2 regions of the Bacillus sp. J14TS2 genome follow, and region 1 is predicted to be linked to the other one. Evidence: riboswitches for the same ligand, from Rfam matches in the RefSeq annotation. Region 1 holds a riboswitch; the other holds the start of a gene.
What was found. A riboswitch is a leader RNA that binds a small molecule or an ion and turns the genes downstream of it on or off. The one in region 1 is predicted to bind FMN.

Region 1 (11,074 bases):
GCACAACGAATCATCGGCTCGTCATCATAATGCGATTTATGAATGATTTTTCTGTAGCAGAAACGGCTCAAACGCTTAGTTGGTCGGAAAGTAAGGTCAAAACCACCCAACATCGTGCATTAAAGGCACTCAGGGAAAAAATGGAATTACACGCAAGGAAGGGAGGTCCATTTCATGCCTGAAGAGATGAAACAGAAGAAAAAGATGATCCAAATGATTAAGCACCTTCCGGAAGTGACAGATCAACGTTCGAAAGAAGAAATTTATCGAAAAGTGCAGCAAAATATGGACCGGAAGTCTAAGAAAAGGAAGGGATTAATTTTCATTCCCACTTTCGCATTACTTGCCGCTGTATTGATCTTTCTGTTAGTTTCCCCTACTTTATTTGAGCAGAATGCAGGACAAAAAGAGTCGTCCACTTCTGATAGAAGGGTTACGAGTAATCAAGATAATACCGAGCAAAATGAAAAAAAATTATTCAAATCGAATGAAAAAAACTCAACAATGGAAGCTCAGGAAGAAACTAAAAAAGGCTCTCAATTCAGAACTGCTTTGTATAATGAGGATGTAGGAAACAAGCAAGTATTAACCTACGCAACCCTCACAAATGATGGAGGATTAGTTCCCGTTTCCGTTAGCATCCTTGTCTCTAAAGAAGAGGGAACCGATTGGTTTGAGCAATATAAACAGGAAGCAAAGCTTATCCAAAAACATGCACCAAATTTAATGGATATCGAACCGATTCTAAATTCCATGGTAATCGAAAATCAAACAACCGCCCATGTTATCATTGATGATCAATTCAAGGAAAACTTTGGTTATCAAAATGGATTAGGGGATATTATTCAAAATACATTCCAATATACAGATATTGAAGAGGTTCGATTTACCGATCAAGATGGGAATCCTGTTGAATTTGGCAACAATGGTATCGTGCAGGATCAACCCATTGAGAAACAACCACATCGAGCTCAATATCTGTATAACGCTGATAATGGGCAAGCTTATATTGTTTCGGATAGCAATACAACAGGGGACAATTTTAATGATACATTACATGTGATGAAAGACAGTCCTAATGATTCTCTCCAAACTCTTATTCCTAGCAATCTCGATTTTGAAATTGTTCAGGAAGAGGAACAACAGGTTACTATTCAATTTAATCAGCAACTCGATCTTTCGGCCGGAGATCAGCAAGAAAAAATGTGGATGTTAGAAGGGATTTTACTAGCTGCAAAAGAGTATGGTTTTCAAGTGGTTCAGTTTGAAAGCATCGAGCCAGAGCAATGGGAAGGATTTGATTTCGAACAGCCTATTCAGGTCCCTATTGCGCCCAATGTTTTAAAGTAAGCATTCCTCTTCCCAAATAAAAAGAATTGTTGTATAATGTATTTGAAAATAAAATACGATTCATCTTCGGGGCGTGGTGAAATTCCCGACCGGCGGTAATGAAACATTGGTTTCTGAGCCCGCGAGCTTCTTTGAAGCAGGATTTGGTGTGATTCCAAAGCCGACAGTATAGTCTGGATGGGAGAAGATGAAGGTTGCCTTGTATTTAAACAAAGGTGTCATATTCATGATGATCATATTTATGGTCATGATGTCTATTTACCTTGTTTAAGTCCTTTGTAAGCACCTGAATATTCTCCCTCAAAGTCATTTTCTTTGAGGGTTTTTATTTTGTGGTAGCTTAAAGTGGAGGTTCAAAATGAAGGAAATCGGATTTTTGAGCGTCTATTTATGGGTAAACCTTGCTTCATCGAGGGATGGATCTCTAAGGAGAGAGAATCTTGAAAAAATTAAGTGTCAGGTCGTTTGTTATCATTGGGATGTTTAGTAGTTTGGCATTTGTACTCATGCTGATCAAATTTCCAATCCCACCGTTTCCACCCTATCTAACCGTTGACTTCAGTGATATTCCCGCACTGATAGCCGCCTTAATACTTGGACCAGCGGCAGGGATCCTTGTGGAATTATTTAAAAATATATTAGACTATCTTATTTCCGGAAGTGCAACAGGCATTCCGATTGGGAATGTGTCTAATTTTATTGCAGGAGTGCTGTTCGTATTACCAACATATATGGTGTATAAACATTTAAAAGCCAAGTGGGGATTAATGGTCTCCCTCTGCATAGGTACTTTATTTATGGCTGTATTGATGACGGTTCTAAATTATTTTGTGTTTCTGCCAGCTTTCATGGGACTTGGCGGCTGGGAACCAATGAGTAATGAAGCTTTACGTGAACTCGTGGTCATCTCTGTTTTACCGTTTAATATTATTAAAGGCTTAATCGTTGCAGCTGTATTTCTTCTTGTCTATAAACGTTTAAATGGCTGGTTAAGCAAACAGATTTCATATAAAAATATCTAATCAAAACGGAGATGCCTTGTTTGGCATCTCCGTTTTGATTGGTGTTTAATATCGGATTATCTTGTGTTATTCCTCATATTTGAAAGGATCCCCATCAAAAGGCTCTTCCGCTATTTTAATTGATTCTGTTGGACACCCTTCGAATGCATCTAATAAGTCATCTTCTAATATATCAGGAACAGCCTCGGTTCCAGAATTATCATCAAGGATTACATAGGCAAGCCCCTCATCATCGTAATCATATATATCAGGTGCCGATAAGCCACATGCACCACAAGCAATGCATGTATCTTGATCTACAATCGTATATTTCGGCACAAAAATTCCCTCCATCCTTCAACTCAAAAAATAATCATGGTTCCTTTATTATTTTATAGCTAGTTCCTGATTTTTTCAATCTCTACAAAGTTTGCAATATTATTAGGATCTTCTTTGTCGAAACATAGTCGAAATTCCTTATTCATGGTAAAATATTGTAAGAACAAGGGGAAGGAGAGAGTCAATAAGGATGACATTTTTATCTGCACTCCTATTAAAATGTTTGCGGGAACTAAATGGAGAAAGAACCATTTACTCGATTTACCATTTACTGGTAGGGAAAAAGTCATCACAAACATTACAAGATGCTCATCTCTTTGATTTAGCGCCTTTTTTTAAAACTATACCAGATATGCGGCGGTCGGAATTCGACCATCATATACAAATTTTCATCGAGCAACAGTATATTGAGTATGACCCCAAAACTCTTATTGGTCATATAACCGATAAGGGAAGCGAAGCTTATTTAACGTACTTTGAAGCGGTAGCTATTCCTAATTATGTAAATGGATTAAAATTTCAGGATGCAGCCATTCAAATGTGGAAAAGACTCACCTTGTTTGTGCAAGTTTTATCCTATATGAATCATGCGGAGAATCGTTATTACCCAGTCACAAGAGATCATGATATTCAAACTTGGGTAAAGAGCTATTTGTTCCACCATAAAGAGCAAAAAGGAAGTCTAGCAGCTGATTTGCATGAAGAACTGTCAATATTATTAACAACGCCGTTTCCAGAAGATCCCGTTTCTGTGATTTGGCGATTAAGCGGCTATCAAATGATCGGGTATACCGATAAGCAGACAGCAGAATATTTGAATTTGGAGCAAACCGAATATCATTTCCGTTTTTTAAATGCTCTTCATTATTGGATAACGCAGATCGTAGCAAAGCCTAATCAATTTCGGATTATGCATTCCCTTGTAGATGATGTATATCAGAGTATTCCGCTAACGAACACAGCTGCAAAGACAGCGGAATTATTGGCAATGCATCACTCAGTAGAGAAAGTGGCATGTTTGCGAAATTTAAAAAAGAGTACCATCGAAGACCATATAATCGAAATAGCGATGAATGATCCTGCGTTTTCTATTGAACCTTTTATTGATTTCAAGTTGGCTAAAGAAATTGTTCGAGCAGCTCGACACTTGCAGGTAAAAAAACTTAAACCGATTAAAGAACAAATTGATGCGGCTACATATTTTCAAATCCGTCTTGCTCTTGCGAGGATAGGAGGAGAAGGATGACAAAGGCAGAAATTTTAAAAAAGGTTTTTGGATATGAATCGTTCAATAAAGGTCAAGAAGAAACAATTGATGCTATTTTACAAGGTCATGATGTATTAGCGATGCTTCCAACAGGGACAGGTAAATCATTATGTTACCAATTGCCAGCCTATCTATTGGGAGGTACTGTAGTCATTGTTTCTCCATTGATTTCCTTAATGCAGGATCAGGTTGAGCAACTGCATATCTTAGGGGAGCGTAGAGTTGTCGCGATAAATTCCTTTTTAAATCGAAGAATGAGAGGGAAAACATTACGACAATTAGATCACTATCGCTTTATTTATTTATCACCTGAGATGCTTGGAATGCAAAATATTGTCGATCGATTAAAACAGATTAAAATAAGTCTATTTGTGGTTGATGAAGCTCATTGTATTTCGCAATGGGGGTATGATTTCAGGCCGGATTATTTGAATATAGGAAAGATCCGGATGTCCATTGGAAATCCACCTTTACTTGCTTTAACGGCTACAGCTCAACCAGAAGTACGTGAAGATATTAAGCAGCTTCTCCAATTTCAATATCCAAAGGAATTTGTTTATTCGATTGATCGCCCTAATATTAGTATGGTCGTTGAAAAATATGAGCATTTTGAGGAAAAAAAGAAGCGCTTATTGGAGTTAGTTCGGAATTTTCAAAAGCCAGGAATTATTTATTTTTCCAGCAAGCGTCTTACAGAGGAATTTGTAGACTTTCTGCGGTTAAATGGAGTTGAAAATGCTGCAGCATACCATGGAGGAATAGATCAAGAACAACGAATTTTAATTCAACAGCAATTTTTATGTGGTCAATTAGATGTTATTTGTGCAACAAGTGCCTTTGGGATGGGAATTAATAAGAAAAATATTCGCTTTGTCATTCATTACCACATGCCAGGGCAGATGGAATCATATATTCAAGAAATAGGACGTGCTGGAAGAGATGGACAGGAAAGCATTGCTCTTCTTCTCTATGCAGCTGGCGATGAGACGTTACCGATGCGATTGATTGAACAGGAACTACCTGAAGATTGGCAGATTAACAATTATGATTCATTGACCAATGTAAACGATAGCGCAAAAATCATGACTGAATTAAACATAACGGAAACTCAACTTCGTTTTCTTGAATATTATTTTTCCGCTTTTTGTGATCATCATGATAGAGCGGGTAAAGTAATAGAAATAAAGAACGCTCGAAAACAGCTAAAATTGAGCAAGCTATGGGCGATGTCCAATTGGATTCATTCGGAGGAATGTCGGCGTAAGCAGGCCTTAACTTACTTTCAAGAAACAGACCAAGTATCCCCGGACATATGCTGCGATATATGCCAAGTGGATAGGACCTATTATTTTAGCAGTCAAAAGGAAAAGCATCGGAAAAATAACCAATCTTGGGAATGGAGATTGCAAAAAATCCTGTTAGAAAAGTGAGTGTAAATGAAAAAGACCAAGCAAGCCGAATTAATTAAAAATTTAACAGATAAAGAGATCATAGTAAGTGTTATTTTTACACAAGTGATCCTTTTAGTTGTCGCATCTATCTTAAGTCCTTTGTTTTTTAAGGATTGGCACTCATTTTCTAGATTATTTCAGGTGGATATCAAGTGGATATGTATCGGGATTACTAGTGGACTGATGGTTGTGAGTTTAGATTTATTTTTAATGAAACGACTACCTCAACATTATTATGATGATGGTGGTATCAATAAAAGAATCTTTTCAAAGCTTAATTTTCTACAAATAATATTGCTTGTTTTGATTATAGCCATTGCGGAAGAATGGCTGTTTCGAGGCATTATTCAAACGAAGTTCGGTTTAATCCCAACAAGTATTATTTTTGCTGTGATTCATATGAGGTATTGGGCACATTGGTACTTAATCATCAATATTTTGGTTTTAAGTATATGGATAGGTTTCGTTTTTGAATGGTCTGGGCAACTTTTATGGCCAGTCATCTTGATGCATTTTATCATTGATCTTTTGTTAGGAATCTCTATTCGTTTAAACACTAAGCGGAAAGTGGGGAATGAAGTATGAATGAACAAAAAAATGAGAAGTACAAAAATGAGCTTCCGTCTCGAGCAGAACTTCATGGCAAAAAAAATAAGAAAAAACCGGAAAGGAAAAAGGAGGCATCCAAAAAAAGGAAGCTTTCAATTCCCTCTATTTTAGTCATCATATTATTATTGATGCCAATTGCGGTTATGATTTATGCGAATAAAGATAAAATTTCTATCGCTAATACATCGAGTGGGCAGTCTAGAGAGGAATTCCTCTTTGAGGATTCAACAGATACGTCGATTCGTTCAGCGGTCAGTGATGAATCAACTGAAAAAAATAAAGAGCAAGAAGAGCAGAAAGAGCAGAGTGATAAGAAAGAAGAAGAAAAGGCACAGAAAGATAAGGAAACTGATAAAAAAGATCAGCAGAAGAATGAGGAAATAAAGGATAACAAGAAATCTGATCAGGAAGAGAAGAAGGAAGAGAAGGAGCCCGCGCCTCCAAAGAAAGAAGAAGAACAAGAGAAACAAGATTCGAATGAAAGTCAAACGCAAGACGAAGGAGGAGAAGTCTATCACACCGTTCAACCTGGAGAAACACTCTTTCGTATTGCTATGAATCATTACCAAAGTCAAGATGGGATTGAAAAGATTCGCCAAGCGAATGGACTCTCAGGAAATGAAATATCGGTGGGGCAAAAGTTAAAGATCCCTAAATGATAAAGTGAAACTTCAATCAGTGGGGGTTTCCTCCATCTCCACTGATTTCAGAGGATCAAAGGCTAAAATCGCGACATCCTGTCGCTTCGTCTGCACTAGTACACCCTATACGTCACTTCGCCTTTGTGACCAACATCTTGTTGGCCTGAACCAATCGGGCTTTTACGGGCAGCCTATGCTCCGCCGTATTCCCAAAAGTCTATTAGTGCCCGTTAATGCGGGATAAGAGACATAGAGCAACTTCCTCTCACATAAATTTAACAATATAGATACGTGTTTAAAAAGGTGGATAAAAAGGACCAAGTTTGCTAAAAGCAGTGTCGTTTTTACCGGACTTTTTAACATCTTCTATAATGGATGTGGGAGGGAGTCGTAAGAATGGAATCATTTCTACTTGAAGAAGGGGACAAGATGGATCCGACAACAAAAAGAATTTTACAAAATTTAATTGATCGAAAGCTAAAGCTTAATCGATTTAAACAATTACATTTTATTTTATTTTCGTCAGCGATCTTATTCAGTACTATTCTTTTTTATTCTGTTTACAATATGGCTGTTTTGCCGTACCGTTCCTCTGTTTTCGATCTTATTACTTTTGTTTTACAACAAAACCATTTTATATTTTTATTATTACTCGCCTTTGGTTTATTCGGAACTGTGAAGATTGTCTTCGAAAAAAGGGAGAAAAGTGAACAAGACTTTCATGCATTACGACGTGAAGTCATTGATAAGAGTGGAGATTTATGGAAAGGAGAGCAATGGGGAGAAAGACATAAAATATATGAGCAGATGAAGAAAAAGTACGATATTAATCTATACCATCAAAGCAAGTAATCCTTTCTTTACACTTGATTACTTGTTTTTATCGATTTTATGGAAAAGGTTGTAAAAATCGGATGTATAGAGGGTATGAGATTCACTGGCATATGGTGCTAAATTTAGAAATTATCTAGATTTTTACAAATTGAGCAACAGCAGACCAATAAACTCTATTGAATAAGATTTTACTTTTTCACCATTGGAGCGCAATGTGTAAAATGCAGCCGCCCTTTCCATTTTCTACATTACTGAATTCAAATATAATCCCATCAGGATTAAAGTGGCTTTTAACTGGGGAAGAAATGCCAGTAGATTGGATCAGTTTTTGAACTTTTTGTTTATTGGATTGTTGTGCGGCTTCCATTAGCTCATGAGCAAATGTAGAGGAGGAATTAATTTTATTCATTAGTAAGTTCGCTTGCGGCATAAGTGTCTGAAATTTTTGTGCAGATTGGTGCAGTTTCTCAGTCTCCACGGTCGGATATACATGTTGTTTTCTTACCATTGGTCTTTTATATAAAGATGCTTGATTCTCTACAAGGTAAGGAGAATATGGATAATACGTATATGGAATATAATACAAAATAAACCTCTCCCTCTGCTTTATTTATACAATGTATGTGCATTTCATTATTTAAGTTCATTGATCCGTAATAATGGGTAGTAATCTGTCTATTCTAAAACTAGAAGCACAGGCCAATAGTTTGGATTTTATGACTTGAAGGATACTATATGCCGCAGACACTACAAGTCGGGCGGGGATAAAAGAGGGAATGGAGGATTTTCTTGATCATTATATGGATCTGTATCATCTTACTCGCAGGGATTGGCCTAACTGTTTATATGATAAGGAATGCATTTGAAGACAATGTGCATACCGAGGTACTTTCATTTAAAAATCTTCCTCATTCAATAGAAGGAAAATCGCTTTTCTTTATCTCTGATATTCATCGCAGGAAAATCTCAGTTGAGTTACTCAAAAAACTCAAGCAAAAGCCGGATTGGATTGTCATCGGCGGCGATTTAGCTGAAAAGGGGGTTCCCTATGCAAGAATTGCTGATAATTTATCTATATTAAAAGAAATAGCCCCACTCTATTTTGTTTGGGGGAATAACGATTATGAAGTAAATGAAGAACAACTACGTGAACTGTTTGTCCGTTTTGATGTAAGGGAATTAAAAAATGAGGTTTTTGAATTACAAAATGAACAGCTTAGCTTTGTAGGTGTCGATGATGTAAGTACACAAGAATTACCACCAATTGAATCAATTCTAGAAAATGTAAAACCAGATTCGTTTCAAATTATGTTCAGCCATAATCCAGCCATTTTAGCTATGTTACCTGAAGATCATCAACTCTCACTCATTTTAAGCGGCCATACCCACGGTGGACAAATTCGCATCTTTGGGTTAGGTCCTTATCAAAAAGGCAGTATACGTGAAAGAAATGGGACGCTTCTTTTAGTTAGTAATGGATACGGAACTTCCTTATTACCTCTGCGACTTGGTGCTAAACCTGAAACACATTTATTAATCTTAAAAAAGAGGCCGCAGAACGTGAGTCAGAACGGCGTTGCGACGTATAGGATGTACTAGTGCAGACGAAGCGACAGGACGTCGCGGTTTGAGTCTGTCGCCAGGACGGCGCGCTTTTAGCCGTTCATCCTTATCATCCAAGTGTGGACGCAGCTGAACAGTCACCTTCCGCTTTCCATTGTCTAGCTCCAGCCGGTTGGGGCTCGAGGTCAAATAATCCGGAACCTTGGAAGAGAAAACCACTCTCCCTAGGTTCCAGAACATTTGCTTGTCGCCCCTTGACAACCGCCTTCCGCTTTCCATTGTCTAGCTCCAGCGCCTAGCGACTAGCAAATTTACAACTTCTTCCTACGATAAGTCAACATCGCTTCGTCCTTCGTCCTCACCGTGTTTCCTTTATCTCGTCAGAAGTCTTTAAATTTGTACATCGCTAAACAGGCGCTTGCGCTTTTCTTTCATGAACCATCTTTATGGTGTTACATACTATGGAGGAAAAGAGCAACTTCAGGGGGCGGTTTCGTGAAGCTGGAGCGCATAGCACTAAATCAAATTAAATACTCGATTTCCTTTGATGAACTATCCTTTAAGGGGATGACCGAAGAAGAAATGCTAGAAGAGTCATACGTTTGGGACGCTTTATTTGATAAAATGCTTGATGAGGCATGCCATATGTATGATTTGCAGGATTGTGAGGCAATGGCTGTTGAAATTTATTCAATGAATGCAAATGAATTAGTTCTAATATTAACGTTAGATGAAGAGGATATAATCGATTCTCCAATAGGAATCCATGAACCAAAGAATGCCTTGGAGAAAGAGTTTGTCATCTTCACTTTTGACACGATTGATGATTGTATTTTCTTAACTAAGAGAATGTCCGATCTAGAGCGAATCCAAAGCATTAGTTCTCTGTATATATTTAAGGATCAATATTATTTAGTCATGATGAAAGAGAATATGTATCAAGAGCGTTTACTCGCTTTAGGAGAAGAATATGGAGAAAGAAGTACTTATACATGGGCCTATTTGGAAGAATATGGAACAACTATCATTGATAAGACAGCGATGCAGACCCTTTATGCGAACTTTTAATCAAAATCTTTGCACTCATTTTTGAAATCTCCTATCATATATAGATGGGAGATTTCGTTATTTTACAGAACATAGATTTGTGTAGTACTTGGAGAAGATTAGATAATGGCGCGAACTTAGCCGATGTTCCGCTTAATAACCTGAGCCAAGAAAAGTCCGGTTTTGACTTTTATTGGCTCAGAACATTTGCTTGTCGCCGATAGGCGGGCGCCGTGCGCTTTTCTAATTAGAATAGGAGAATCATAAAATGCAAAAAGAAGAATGTATAATTATCGGTGGCGGTCCTTGTGGATTAGCTGCTGCTATCGCTTTAAAGAATATCGGGAAAGATCCACTTATAATTGAAAAGGGGAATATTGCAAATGCCCTATTTCATTATCCCACCCATCAAACCTTTTTTAGTTCCAGCGAAAAACTGGCTATAGGGGGGGTACCCTTTATCACAGTGGAACGTAAGCCAAAAAGAAATCAGGCTCTTACATACTATCGTGAAGTAGTGAAAGAAAAAGATTTAAGGATCAATCGCTATGAAACAGTGACAAATGTAAAAAAAGAACATGATAGCTTCACAGTTGAAACCTCGAAGGATCTATATGAAGCAAAATATATGATTATTGCGACCGGTTATTATGATCATCCAAACTATATGAATGTTCCTGGAGAGAATCTAGACAAGGTCCTTCATTATTTTAAAGAAGGACACCCTTACTTTGACACCGATGTAGTGGTGATTGGAGGAAAGAACTCAGCTGTTGATGCGGCGTTAGAGCTTCATAATGCTGGAGCAAGAGTAACCAACCTGTATCGAGGACATGATTATTCTGCTAGTGTAAAACCATGGATATTACCAGAATATCAAGCTTTGGTCAGAAATGAAGAAATTAAATTGGAATTTAACGCACATGTTTTAGAAATAACCCCCCATTCTGTTCGCTATCAAGTGGGAGATGA
Region 2 (11,074 bases), on a different contig from region 1:
TCAATACGTCATAGGAGAAGGAAAGGTCGTTGGTGAAATTTTTACGAGTAGTGAATTGATCCGTAAAATCACGTTCACAGGGTCGACGGCAGTTGGAAAGCAATTGATTGAGAATAGTTCCAAAAATATCCAGCATGTGACGATGGAGCTTGGTGGACATGCGCCCTTAATTGTTGCCGAAGATGCGGATATTGAACTGGCTGTTCAACAAACCGTTGCCGCTAAATTCCGAAATGCGGGACAAACCTGTGTTTGTGCAAATCGAATCATTGTTCATGAAAGGATTTTGGATGAGTTCACGGAAAAATTTGTGTCGGAAGTGAAAAAGCTTGAGGTTGGCAACGGTTTGCAAGAAGGCATTGATGTTGGTCCGATTATTAATGAAAAAGGTTATAACAAAATCGTCGAACAAATTGAAGATGCAATTGCAGGAGGAGCTGAGGTGCTAGTTGGCAATCAGTTCCAAGTAGATGAAGAAAAAGGCTGTTTCTTTGTCGAGCCGACCGTTCTCAAGAATGTGACAACAGAGATGACAATTATGCATGAAGAAACATTTGGCCCTGTTGCACCTATTATTGGCTATAAAACACTAGATGAAGCGGTGGAATTAGCGAATGGTACGCCATATGGCTTAGCGGCATATTTCTTCACAAATGATTACCGCGTGGGAAATTATTTACATGACCATTTGCAATTTGGGATTATTGGTTGGAATGACGGTGGTCCATCTGCTGCCCATGCTCCTTTTGGGGGGATGAAGGAAAGTGGACTAGGCCGAGAAGGTGGAATTGAAGGGATCGAACCATATCTAGAGACGAAATATTTGTCGATTGGTGGTCTATAACATTTTGAGCAAGGAAGGTTTATGGGAATGAAAATAGCGGTAGGATCTAGAAACAAAGCAAAATTAACAGCAGTTGAGAATGTTTTACAAGCAACAGAAATAGCGTTTGATATTTATCCAATCGATGCCCCCTCTGAAGTAAGTAGTATGCCTTTTTCCGATGAAGAAACAATGAAGGGGGCGATGAATCGCGCGGAATACTGTGTCCGCCAACAAGATATTGAGCTTGGCATTGGCTTAGAGGGAGGTGTAACGGAAACACCGGCAGGTCTCTTTCTAATCAATTGGGGTGCTCTGGCGGTAAGGGATCAGGAAACACTTGTAGCAGGAGGAGCCCGAATTAAGCTTCCAGAGGAAATTGCCGTAAGACTCCGAAATGGTGAAGAACTTGGTCCTGTTATGGATGATTTCTGTCAACGCGAAAACATCCGTCATGGCGAAGGAGCAATTGGCGTCTTTACCAATGGAATGGTCACACGCGATTTAATGTTTACACATATTATGAAATTATTAGTTGGGCAGTATCAATATCAGTTATAAAGTATGTGAATTAACAAGAAGCCATTTTGCTTCATTGGCAAAATGGCTTCTTACTTTACAATATATTAGGGGAACATTTTACTCTGTTTTAGCGAAGTTGTTTCGTCAAATTCGCCATCTCAATGGCAGCTACTGCAGTATCCCAACCTTTATTACCGGCTTTTGTTCCAGCACGCTCAATCGCTTGTTCAATTGTATTAGTCGTAAGAATACCAAAGATCACAGGAATACCAGACTGCAGCCCTGTCTGTGCAATACCTTTTGCGGCTTCATTACATACATAATCGAAATGAGGAGTATCCCCGCGGATCACAGTTCCAAGTGTGATAATCGCATCATAATTACCTGAATCTGCTAGATTTTTTGCAATAAGGGAAATTTCAAAAGCTCCTGGTACCCAAGCGATATCCACATTTTCTTCTTTGACTCCATGTCGTTTGAATGCATCTTCAGCACCTGATAAAAGTTTGCCTGTAATAAATTCATTAAATCGACCTACGACAATCCCGATCTTTAGATCTGTTCCAACAACATGACCTTCAAATACATTTCCCACGTATAATTCCTCCTAAAATATGAATAAATGGCCTAGTTTTTCTTTTTTTGTTTGTAAGTATCGACGATTTTCTTCCTTTATTGGCATTTGGATTGGAACACGTTCGATAATCTTTATTCCACAGTCTTCTAAACTCGCAATCTTTTTCGGATTATTCGTTAGCAAGCGTATATTTTGAACACCTAACTCTTTTAAAATTTCTGCACTTAGTCGATAATCACGTAAATCTGCTGCAAAGCCTAATTTTTCATTGGCTTCCACTGTATCGAATCCTTGCTCTTGTAAATTGTATGCTTTTAATTTATTGATCAAGCCAATTCCACGACCCTCTTGCCGCATATACAGCAGTATCCCGCGCCCTTCTTTTTCTATTTGCTCAATGGCAGCATGAAGTTGGGGGCCACAATCACAACGATGGGAACCGAGGATATCACCTGTCAAACATTCGGAATGAATACGTGCCAATACCGGTTCATTTGTATGCAGGTCACCTTTTATAAGGGCAAGATGTTCCTGTCCTGTTATCTTTTCCGAATAACCAACAAGTCGAAAATGACCATATTCTGTTGGCAGATTAATTTCAGTTTCGCGAATGATTAATGATTCTTGTTGTTCCCGGTAGTCTGCCAAATCTTGAATTGTAATCAATTTAAGGTCTAATTCCTTTGCTATAAGCTGTAAATCTGGTGTGCGTGCCATCGTCCCATCATCATTCATAATTTCACAAATCACCCCGGCTGGTGAATGTCCTGCTAATCTAGCAAGATCGACGGCAGCCTCCGTATGCCCTTTACGTTGTAATACACCGCCATTTTTCGCAATAAGGGGGAAAATGTGCCCAGGTCGAACAAAATCTCGTGCCCCAGCTGCCTTTTTCACCATTGCTTCGATCGTTTTTGCCCGTTCAAACGCACTAATACCTGTACGGGTAGAACAATGATCAATACTAATCGTAAAGGCTGTTCCATAACCTTCTGTAGGTTGATCAGTCATTAATTTTAATTCGAGTTGTTGCGCTTTTTCCTCTGTAATAGGAACGCAGATAAGTCCTCTTCCGAACTTTGCCATTACATTTATCATCTCGGGGGTGACTAGATCTGCTAGACCAATAAAGTCGCCTTCATTTTCTCGATCTTCATCATCCACAACAATCACAACTTTGCCTTTTTGTAAGTCGCTTATGGCATCTTCTATTGAATCAAACATGTTTGTCACCTTTCCTTAAAAGAATCCGTTATGTTGCAAGAAATCTTTTGTCAAACTTTGCTGTTTTCGCTTGGTTTGAAATACCATCTGTTCTACATATTTTCCTAATACATCACATTCCAAATTGACTACATCCCCGATTTTTTTGTTCACTAATCCTGTTTTTTCTTGGGTATGGGGAATCAGAGAAATGGTTACCTGATTGTCTTCCACTTTAAAAATCGTTAACGAAGTCCCATCCAATGCGATGGAGCCTTTCGGTAATAAATACATCCTCCATTCATCAGGAACAGAGAGTGTCATGTATAAAGCATTTTCCACTTGGGACTTTGAATGTACAACCGCAATTCCGTCCACATGGCCTGTAACAAAATGGCCGCCAAGCCGATCTTGAAGTGAAAGAGCACGTTCTAAATTGACAACACTACCAGTTTTTAATCTTTGTAAAGAGGTGGTGTGAAACGTTTCTGGCATCACATCTACGCTAAAATGTTCAGAGGAAAAATGAGTGACCGTCAAGCAGACACCGTTCACAGCAATACTGTGCCCTAGCTCCATATCTTGCAAAATAGTATGAGCTGTAATCTCCAACTTTAGAGATTGAGGTTGGGCTTGAATCTGTGCAATGATGCCAATTTCTTCAATGATCCCTGTAAACATTTTGTTCACTTCCTTTTGGTAAAGCTGTGATTTTGATATCAGGGCCAATCATTTCTACGTTTTCAAATATGAAAGGACGAGCTTCTGACATGGAAAGTAGATTTTCACCTGTAATTGATGGGAGGGATTGTTTTCCTCCTAATAATTTGGGTGCAACATAGACAATAACCTTTTGGATTTTTTGCGATTTTAAAAAGGCAGCATGTATCGTCGCCCCACCTTCAACCAACAACTTCATAATATTGTGTTTCGCTAATTCATTTAAAATCTCAGGAACAGAAATTCTCTCAGTTGCCAAGCGGACGACTTTAACCTGGCTCCCTTGTTCAAGCAGTTGTTGTCTTTTGCTTGCCGCTTGCTGCCCGCAAAAAATTAGCGTTGGTGCTTCATCGTTTTGCACGATTTGGCTATTGATCGGTGTCCGCAAATGTGTATCTAAAATAACTCGAATAGGATTTTTTCCACCTTGGGGCAATCTGGTGGTGAGGAGAGGGTCATCATGAAGAATCGTCTGCACACCGACTAAAATCGCATCATGTGCAGCTCGAAGTAAATGAACATCAAGTCGTGCTTGGTCACTTGTGATCCATCTACTATCTCCAGTTGCTGTAGCTATTTTTCCGTCTAATGTCATTGCTATTTTCATCGTAACGTAAGGTTGTTTTGTTTGAATATAGTGAAAAAATGGTGCATATAGTTGGGCAGCTTCTTGTCCGTAGAGACCAATATCCACTTGAATCATGGCATCTTCCATGCGTTGGATCCCCTTACCTGCAACAAGAGGATTGGGATCTTGAGTTGCAACCCATACATGTTTAATCCCATAAGCTATTACGGCATCTGCACATGGAGGCGTTTTTCCCATATGAGCGCAAGGCTCTAAAGTAACATAAAGATCTGCGTCACGAGCCTCGTCTCCAGCCATTTGCAGTGCTATCTGTTCTGCATGAGCCTCACCAGCCTTTAAGTGTGCACCCATACCGATGATTTGACCGTTCTTCACGACAACCGCTCCTACAGGGGGATTGGGTGAAGTCTGTCCCGCAACTGTGCGCGCTAAAGATAAGGCTAACTCCATATAATTTTCCTTCAACACAACCTGTCAACACTCCATTATCAGTATTCCTTACGAACGAATGAAAATAAAAAAGCCCCGCAAACATAGTAGCGGGGCTTTTAGACATACTTAAATAAACATAGGTCTATAAATGACTTTCAGCGTTTCTGAATAGCAGCCGTTCAAAAAATAGAGTAAACTTTTTAACTTCCATTTTGAACATGTACTAATAAAACAGAAAACTTCTGAATAAATGCTTAAAAAACGCATAGAAAAATAGACTTTGTTAGATTCTCCTTCTCCCATCCAGACTTTCACTGTCGGCTTTGGAATTTCACCAAATCCACCTTCTGCTTATAAAAAAGCATCCGGGTCACGGACTAAGAGCATAATAGCTCATCACCGCCGGTAGGGAATTTCACCCTGCCCCGAAGGAATATATTCGATTACAAAACAGATTATCATACTGCTTAACAAAGAATCAAGAGGAAAAATAACAAATTTTCCTCGAACTTCTGATTTCTACCCAAAGAAGATCATGGAATATTCGTTTACTCAAAAATATAAGACAGAGCTTTCACAGCTTGATCTCCATTTTCCACGGTTATATTGGCTTTCTCTGATAACTCTTTTAAAGGATGGTGTAATCCTTCTGGCCGAACTAGAATAAGGGGTTTATTCATCGCGAGCGCGGTACTTGCATCCATCGCTGTATTCCATTGTCGATATTTCTCTCCGAAAAGAGCGACTACGATATCTGCTTTTTTCAATAAGACCTCTGTGCGCAGGTTATTAAAACTTGAAGCAGCGGCATCACGAAACACGGCATTTGGTTGTTCGCCAAGAATTTCTTCACCAATTCCATCCGAGCGATCATGGTCTTCCATGGGTCCAACAAAATCAATGGGGAGATCTAAAGATTCCGCCTTTTTCTTAATTTCTGACCGCCATTCACTATGAATTTCACCAGCTAGATAAACGATTAATCTCAAACTGATTCCCTCCTTATTATGATATAACTTCCATTTTAGCAATTTCTTGTGGTCTAGGAAATTATAAAATTGTAGCTTATGGATAATTGTTTACGTTGCGGTTTGGCATCTAGCTCCAGCGCCTAGCCCCGAGAGGCTCGCAGGATGCGAGTCCATCGGCGTTGCCACAGGACGTGGCGTCCTTAGCCGATGTTCCGTCAAATAACCTGAGCCAATGAAAGGCAAAGAACGCCTTTCTTTGTCTCAGAACATTTGCTTGTCGGGGCTGATCAAGGCACTTGCGCTTTTGTTTACAGATATGCCTACAAAAGGAATTTCTCGCGAAAGGCTTGTCAATGTATTTTTGTTAATAGTATGATGGAACTAGATTTTTTAGGTCTAGGGGGAAACAAGATGTTTAAAAAAGCGATGACCTGCGCAATCATGCTATGTAGTATGCTACTCATTGCTGCTTGTGGAGCATCCATTGAAAAAGAACAGAGCAAAGCTGTAGAACAAGCCGAAAAGGCTTTTGATAAAGAGCCGGAAGAAGCAAATCAAGAGATACAATCGATTGCGTTCTATTTACCCTCTGGCATGTCGGTAAAAGATGATAAACCCAATAATATTATACTTGATAAGCAAGACCATCCTTATATCCTTTTTTATAACCCAAACGAAGAGGAGGATAGTCAAGCATTATATAATTTGTTAATCGATACTGACGATCCCTTAATTATCAATCAGACATTTACTAAAGATGATCGTTTTGGCTATCTCGTCATTACAGAAATCGAAGAAGAAGAGACTTATGAAGTAACTGCTGGAATTGGTGGAACAAAAGCAACGACAGAATCAGCTGTACAGAATGTATCCGAAGATGCAAAACTCCTAATGGATATTGTTCGTTCAAGCCAGGTAGAATAGAGATGTTAACGGAGGGCCTTAATAGTTGGCCCTCTTTTTGCATTCTGGAGATGTTTTTTTAAAAAAAGGATAGACAAAAGCGATAACTGTCTTTACACTAGTTAATTATAATGGTTGACAAGGGGGCAGGGAGATGGGTTTTTTAGAAAAGAAGGGTGTACGGGTTTCAGTTAAAACGTATTTAGTCGATGCCTTGAGTTATATGGCGTTAGGGTTATTTTCTTCTCTAATCATTGGCTTAATTATAAAAACAATTGGTGAGCAACTGCATTGGCCAATTTTGGTTGAAATGGGTCAATTAGCGATGGATTTAATGGGACCGGCAATCGGAGCTGCGATTGCAGTTGGGCTTGGCGCGCCACCACTTGTGACCTTTGCCGCGGTTGCCACTGGAGCTGCGGGCGCAGCCCTTGGTGGAGGACCAGCAGGGAGTTATCTTGCCGCGCTCATCTCGGTTGAAATTGGAAAGCTTGTCAGTAAGGAAACGAAAATAGATATTATTGTGACTCCTTTTGTGACGATTTTCACAGGTTTTCTGGTTGCAAAATTTATTGGACCAACGATCGGACAATTCTTAACCGTGTTCGGCAGCTGGATTGTTTGGGCAACAGAGCAAAAGCCAATTTTAATGGGAATCCTTGTGGCGACTTTAATGGGGCTTGCGTTAACAGCACCAATATCAAGCGCAGCAATCGCGCTTATGCTTGATTTAAGTGGATTGGCAGCTGGGGCAGCAACGATTGGGTGTTGCGCCCAAATGGTTGGTTTTGCGGTGTCTAGCTATCGTGAGAACAAGATGGGTGGATTGTTAGCGATTGGGATTGGTACATCCATGCTGCAAGTGCCGAATATTATCCGCTATCCCTTGATTTTAATTCCACCAACAGTTGCGGGGATTGTGATCGCACCGTTTGCTACGACGATTTGGCCGATGACAAGTAATGCAGCAGGAGCTGGCATGGGAACGAGTGGATTTGTCGGTCAAATCATGACCTTTGAAACTATGGGTTTTTCCACTACAGTGCTGATCCAAGTCATTGTATTACATCTTTTGGCTCCAGCTGTGATAAGCTTATGTTTATCAGAATTTATGAGGAAAATGGGCTGGATCAAACCAGGTCAAATGCTAATCAATACTGGAGGGAAATAAAATGGAAAAACTACAATCTATAGAAGAATTTGAACAATTGAAAAAGGAAGAACGGGCGATCTTTATGTTTTCTGCTGATTGGTGCCCAGATTGTACCTTTATTGAGCCGTTCTTGCCAAGATTAGAGGCGGATTACCCAGAGTATATATTCAAGTATGTGGATCGTGATCAATTTATTGATCTTTGTAGTCAATTGGATATCTTTGGGATCCCAAGCTTTGTTGCCTTCCATAATGGTGAAGAAGCAGGTCGCTTCGTAAGCAAGGATCGGAAGACCTTAGAAGAAATCGGAGACTTTATCAATGAACTTGCGGAATAATGAAGTAAGAAGAACCTGTACTCCCTGAATACTTTAAAAATAGGGAAGCATGATATGGAAATATCTACGATTAATCAAAGAATCCAGTCTAATATATCGCAGGACTGGATTTTTGTGTGGGAAAAGAAAATCCTCATTTCCAAACTTTGAGACTCTGGCCTATTTTGTGTAAAATAAACAGTAATGTAATGTCCCAAAGGAGGGGAGTGGTGTGAAAATGGATGAAAAGAAAATGAAAAGAGCATTGGAACAGCGTCTTAAAAAGCAGGGACGTTTGTTCAAATATGATCGAGAAACGGAAACAGTGCGCGTTGAAAATGAAGAAACGGGCAAAGGACTGGATATTGCCTTGTCTCCTCTAGTTGCCAAGTGGCATGTGCATAAAGACAAGGCGATTGATGAAGTGGAGTATTACGTGGAAGAGGCCCTCAAAGTGATGGGCAAAGACCAAGAAGTCGCTGGTCAGGAGAAGAAAATCTATCCTGTTATTCGTTCAACGTCATTCCCGAAAGAAACTGGGGAGGGTGTACCGTTTTTTACAGATGATCATACCGCAGAAACAAGAATTTATTATGCGCTTGATCTTGGGCAGACGTATCGCCTGTTGGATGAGCAAATTATAAAAAAAGAAAGGCTTGATCCCCAAAAAGTGCGGGAAATGGCACGCTTTAATGTTCGTTCCCTTCCAGTGAAACTGAAAAAAGATACATTGCGTGGAAATGATTTTTACTTCTTAAATACCAATGATGGCTATGATGCCAGCAGGATTTTAAATGAAAAATTTTTGCAAGAAAAAGCAGAAACCATTGAGGGAGACATGATTGTCGCCGTCCCTCATCAGGATGTATTAATCATTGGGGATATTCGCAATACAACCGGTTATGATATTTTATCCGAATTAACGATGAGTTTTTTTACAACTGGAAAAGTTCCGATTACGGCGTTATCCTTTACATATGAAGAGGGAAAGCTGGAGCCAATTTTTATCCTGGCACAAGATCAAAAAAAGTCCAAGAAGAAGGAGAAGGAATAAATGAATGTTTTTTATAACTTAAAAGGGGTTGGCGATACTTTATTAATCGCTATTCAAGAAACAGACCATTCGACCTTTGAACGTAAAGGCGATGTGGCGCGGATTTTTGATGAAAAGACCAAGCAAACGAGTGGCTTCAATCTTTTTCAGGCTTCTCAATATCTGCAAGTGGACGCCAATGGCCAAGTAGAATTAACGGAAGAGCTTGTGGAAAAAATCAATGCCGCAATCATGAAAAATGGCTTTGACGAGCAGCTTGAAGCAGATTTCACTCCAAAATTTGTTGTCGGGTTTGTAAAAACAAAAGAGAAACATCCAAATGCAGATAAATTAAATATTTGCAAGGTCGATGTAGGGACAGAGGAACTGCAAATTGTTTGTGGCGCACCGAATGTCGATGCAGGACAAAAAGTAGTTGTGGCAAAAGTGGGTGCTGTCATGCCAAGTGGAATGGTGATTAAAGATGCAGAGCTTCGAGGGGTTCCATCAAGCGGAATGATTTGTTCTGCCAAGGAGTTAGACTTGCAGAATGCTCCTAAGGAAAAGGGGATTTTGGTACTAGAGGCAGCTGCCTATGAAGTTGGACAAGCGTTTCAATCATAACGAATCAAGAGAGGCAGAAAGAGCCTCTCTTTTTTAAAGGGTAAGAAAGTACAAAATTTTTTGGCTAGTATTTGGAGCTAGCCCCGAGAACCTCGCGGGATATGAGTTCATCGCGAAAGGCATGCGGACGTGGCGGCCTAGCTGATGTTCTGCTTAATAATCCTTCATAGGTCCAGGAATATTTGCTTGTCGGAGGGCAACAGGACATTGGTTAGAAAGGGCTTGCGAAAGTCCTTTATTATGGTAAAATTTTGAGTGGCTTGACTTTGATGAGAGTTCAAGGTTGAATACAATATAATAGAGGTGTTCGTTTGAAAACTTATTCACTAAAAGAACAATGGTTCGGGAATGTGAAGGGGGATATTTTATCAGGCATTGTGGTGGCTCTCGCCCTGATCCCAGAAGCCATTGCCTTTTCCATTATTGCTGGTGTGGATCCGATGGTGGGGCTATATGCATCCTTTACCATGGCGGTTGTAATTTCGTTTGCTGGTGGCCGGCCAGCGATGATTTCGGCTGCTACAGGGGCGATGGCCTTGGTGGCGGTTTTACTAGTGGCGGATCATGGATTACAGTATTTACTTGCGGCTACGATTTTAACAGGTGTGTTGCAAATTGTATTTGGTATTTTCAAATTGGCAAGATTTATGAAGTATGTCCCGCGCTCTGTTATGATTGGCTTTGTTAATGCCCTAGCCATTCTTATTTTCATGGCACAACTAGAGCATTTTGTTGGTGAAAAATGGTCCATGTATCTTATGGTTGCAGGCGCTTTAGCGATTATCTATTTATTTCCTAAACTAACAAAAGCCGTACCATCTCCCTTGATTGCGATAATTGTCATTACGATCATTGCGATTTTGACGAATAGTGGTGTGCGGACGGTAGGTGATATGGGGAATTTGACATCTGCTTTGCCTACTTTTCTAATCCCGGATATTCCTTTTAATTTTGAAACATTGAAAATTATCTTTCCTTATTCTCTTTCGCTTGCATTAGTAGGTTTATTGGAATCCTTATTAACTGCTTCGATCGTCGATGATATGACAGATACATCAAGCAATAAACATCGTGAGACACGGGGACAGGGAATTGCAAATATTGTAACAGGGTTTTTCGGTGGAATGGCTGGCTGTGCCATGATAGGGCAGTCTGTCATTAATGTAAAATCTGGTGGAAGAGGAAGACTCTCAACCTTTGTAGCGGGT

Region 2: it holds a riboswitch for FMN, as region 1 does, so the genes downstream of both, ribD (bifunctional diaminohydroxyphosphoribosylaminopyrimidine deaminase/5-amino-6-(5-phosphoribosylamino)uracil reductase RibD) here and KI375_RS19395 (ECF transporter S component) in region 1, are expected to answer to the same signal.

Annotation. Positions count from the first base shown of each region.
Region 1 covers NZ_BORE01000014.1:10,235-21,308, reverse strand. Annotated here, with positions in the region: gene sigX (RNA polymerase sigma factor SigX) at 1-182, shown strand, start outside; gene KI375_RS19400 (hypothetical protein) at 175-1,350, shown strand; FMN riboswitch at 1,409-1,543, shown strand; gene KI375_RS19395 (ECF transporter S component) at 1,791-2,372, shown strand; gene KI375_RS19390 (ferredoxin) at 2,439-2,690, opposite strand; gene KI375_RS19385 (YpbB family protein) at 2,881-3,936, shown strand; gene KI375_RS19380 (RecQ family ATP-dependent DNA helicase) at 3,933-5,387, shown strand; gene KI375_RS19375 (CPBP family intramembrane glutamic endopeptidase) at 5,394-5,993, shown strand; gene KI375_RS19370 (LysM peptidoglycan-binding domain-containing protein) at 5,990-6,676, shown strand; gene KI375_RS19365 (DUF2663 family protein) at 7,055-7,510, shown strand; gene KI375_RS19360 (YuzC family spore coat inner layer protein) at 7,689-8,078, opposite strand; gene KI375_RS19355 (metallophosphoesterase) at 8,282-9,091, shown strand; gene KI375_RS19350 (adaptor protein MecA) at 9,551-10,123, shown strand; gene KI375_RS19345 (YpdA family putative bacillithiol disulfide reductase) at 10,371-11,074, shown strand, end outside.
Region 2 covers NZ_BORE01000011.1:73,814-84,887, reverse strand. Annotated here, with positions in the region: gene KI375_RS17300 (NAD-dependent succinate-semialdehyde dehydrogenase) at 1-844, shown strand, start outside; gene KI375_RS17295 (DUF84 family protein) at 872-1,384, shown strand; gene ribH (6,7-dimethyl-8-ribityllumazine synthase) at 1,473-1,940, opposite strand; gene KI375_RS17285 (bifunctional 3,4-dihydroxy-2-butanone-4-phosphate synthase/GTP cyclohydrolase II) at 1,953-3,146, opposite strand; gene ribE (riboflavin synthase) at 3,162-3,806, opposite strand; gene ribD (bifunctional diaminohydroxyphosphoribosylaminopyrimidine deaminase/5-amino-6-(5-phosphoribosylamino)uracil reductase RibD) at 3,787-4,902, opposite strand; FMN riboswitch at 5,154-5,303, opposite strand; gene KI375_RS17270 (YtoQ family protein) at 5,415-5,855, opposite strand; gene KI375_RS17265 (hypothetical protein) at 6,249-6,761, shown strand; gene KI375_RS17260 (PTS sugar transporter subunit IIC) at 6,895-7,911, shown strand; gene KI375_RS17255 (thioredoxin family protein) at 7,913-8,230, shown strand; gene KI375_RS17250 (DUF1444 domain-containing protein) at 8,448-9,263, shown strand; gene ytpR (YtpR family tRNA-binding protein) at 9,264-9,866, shown strand; gene KI375_RS17240 (SulP family inorganic anion transporter) at 10,178-11,074, shown strand, end outside.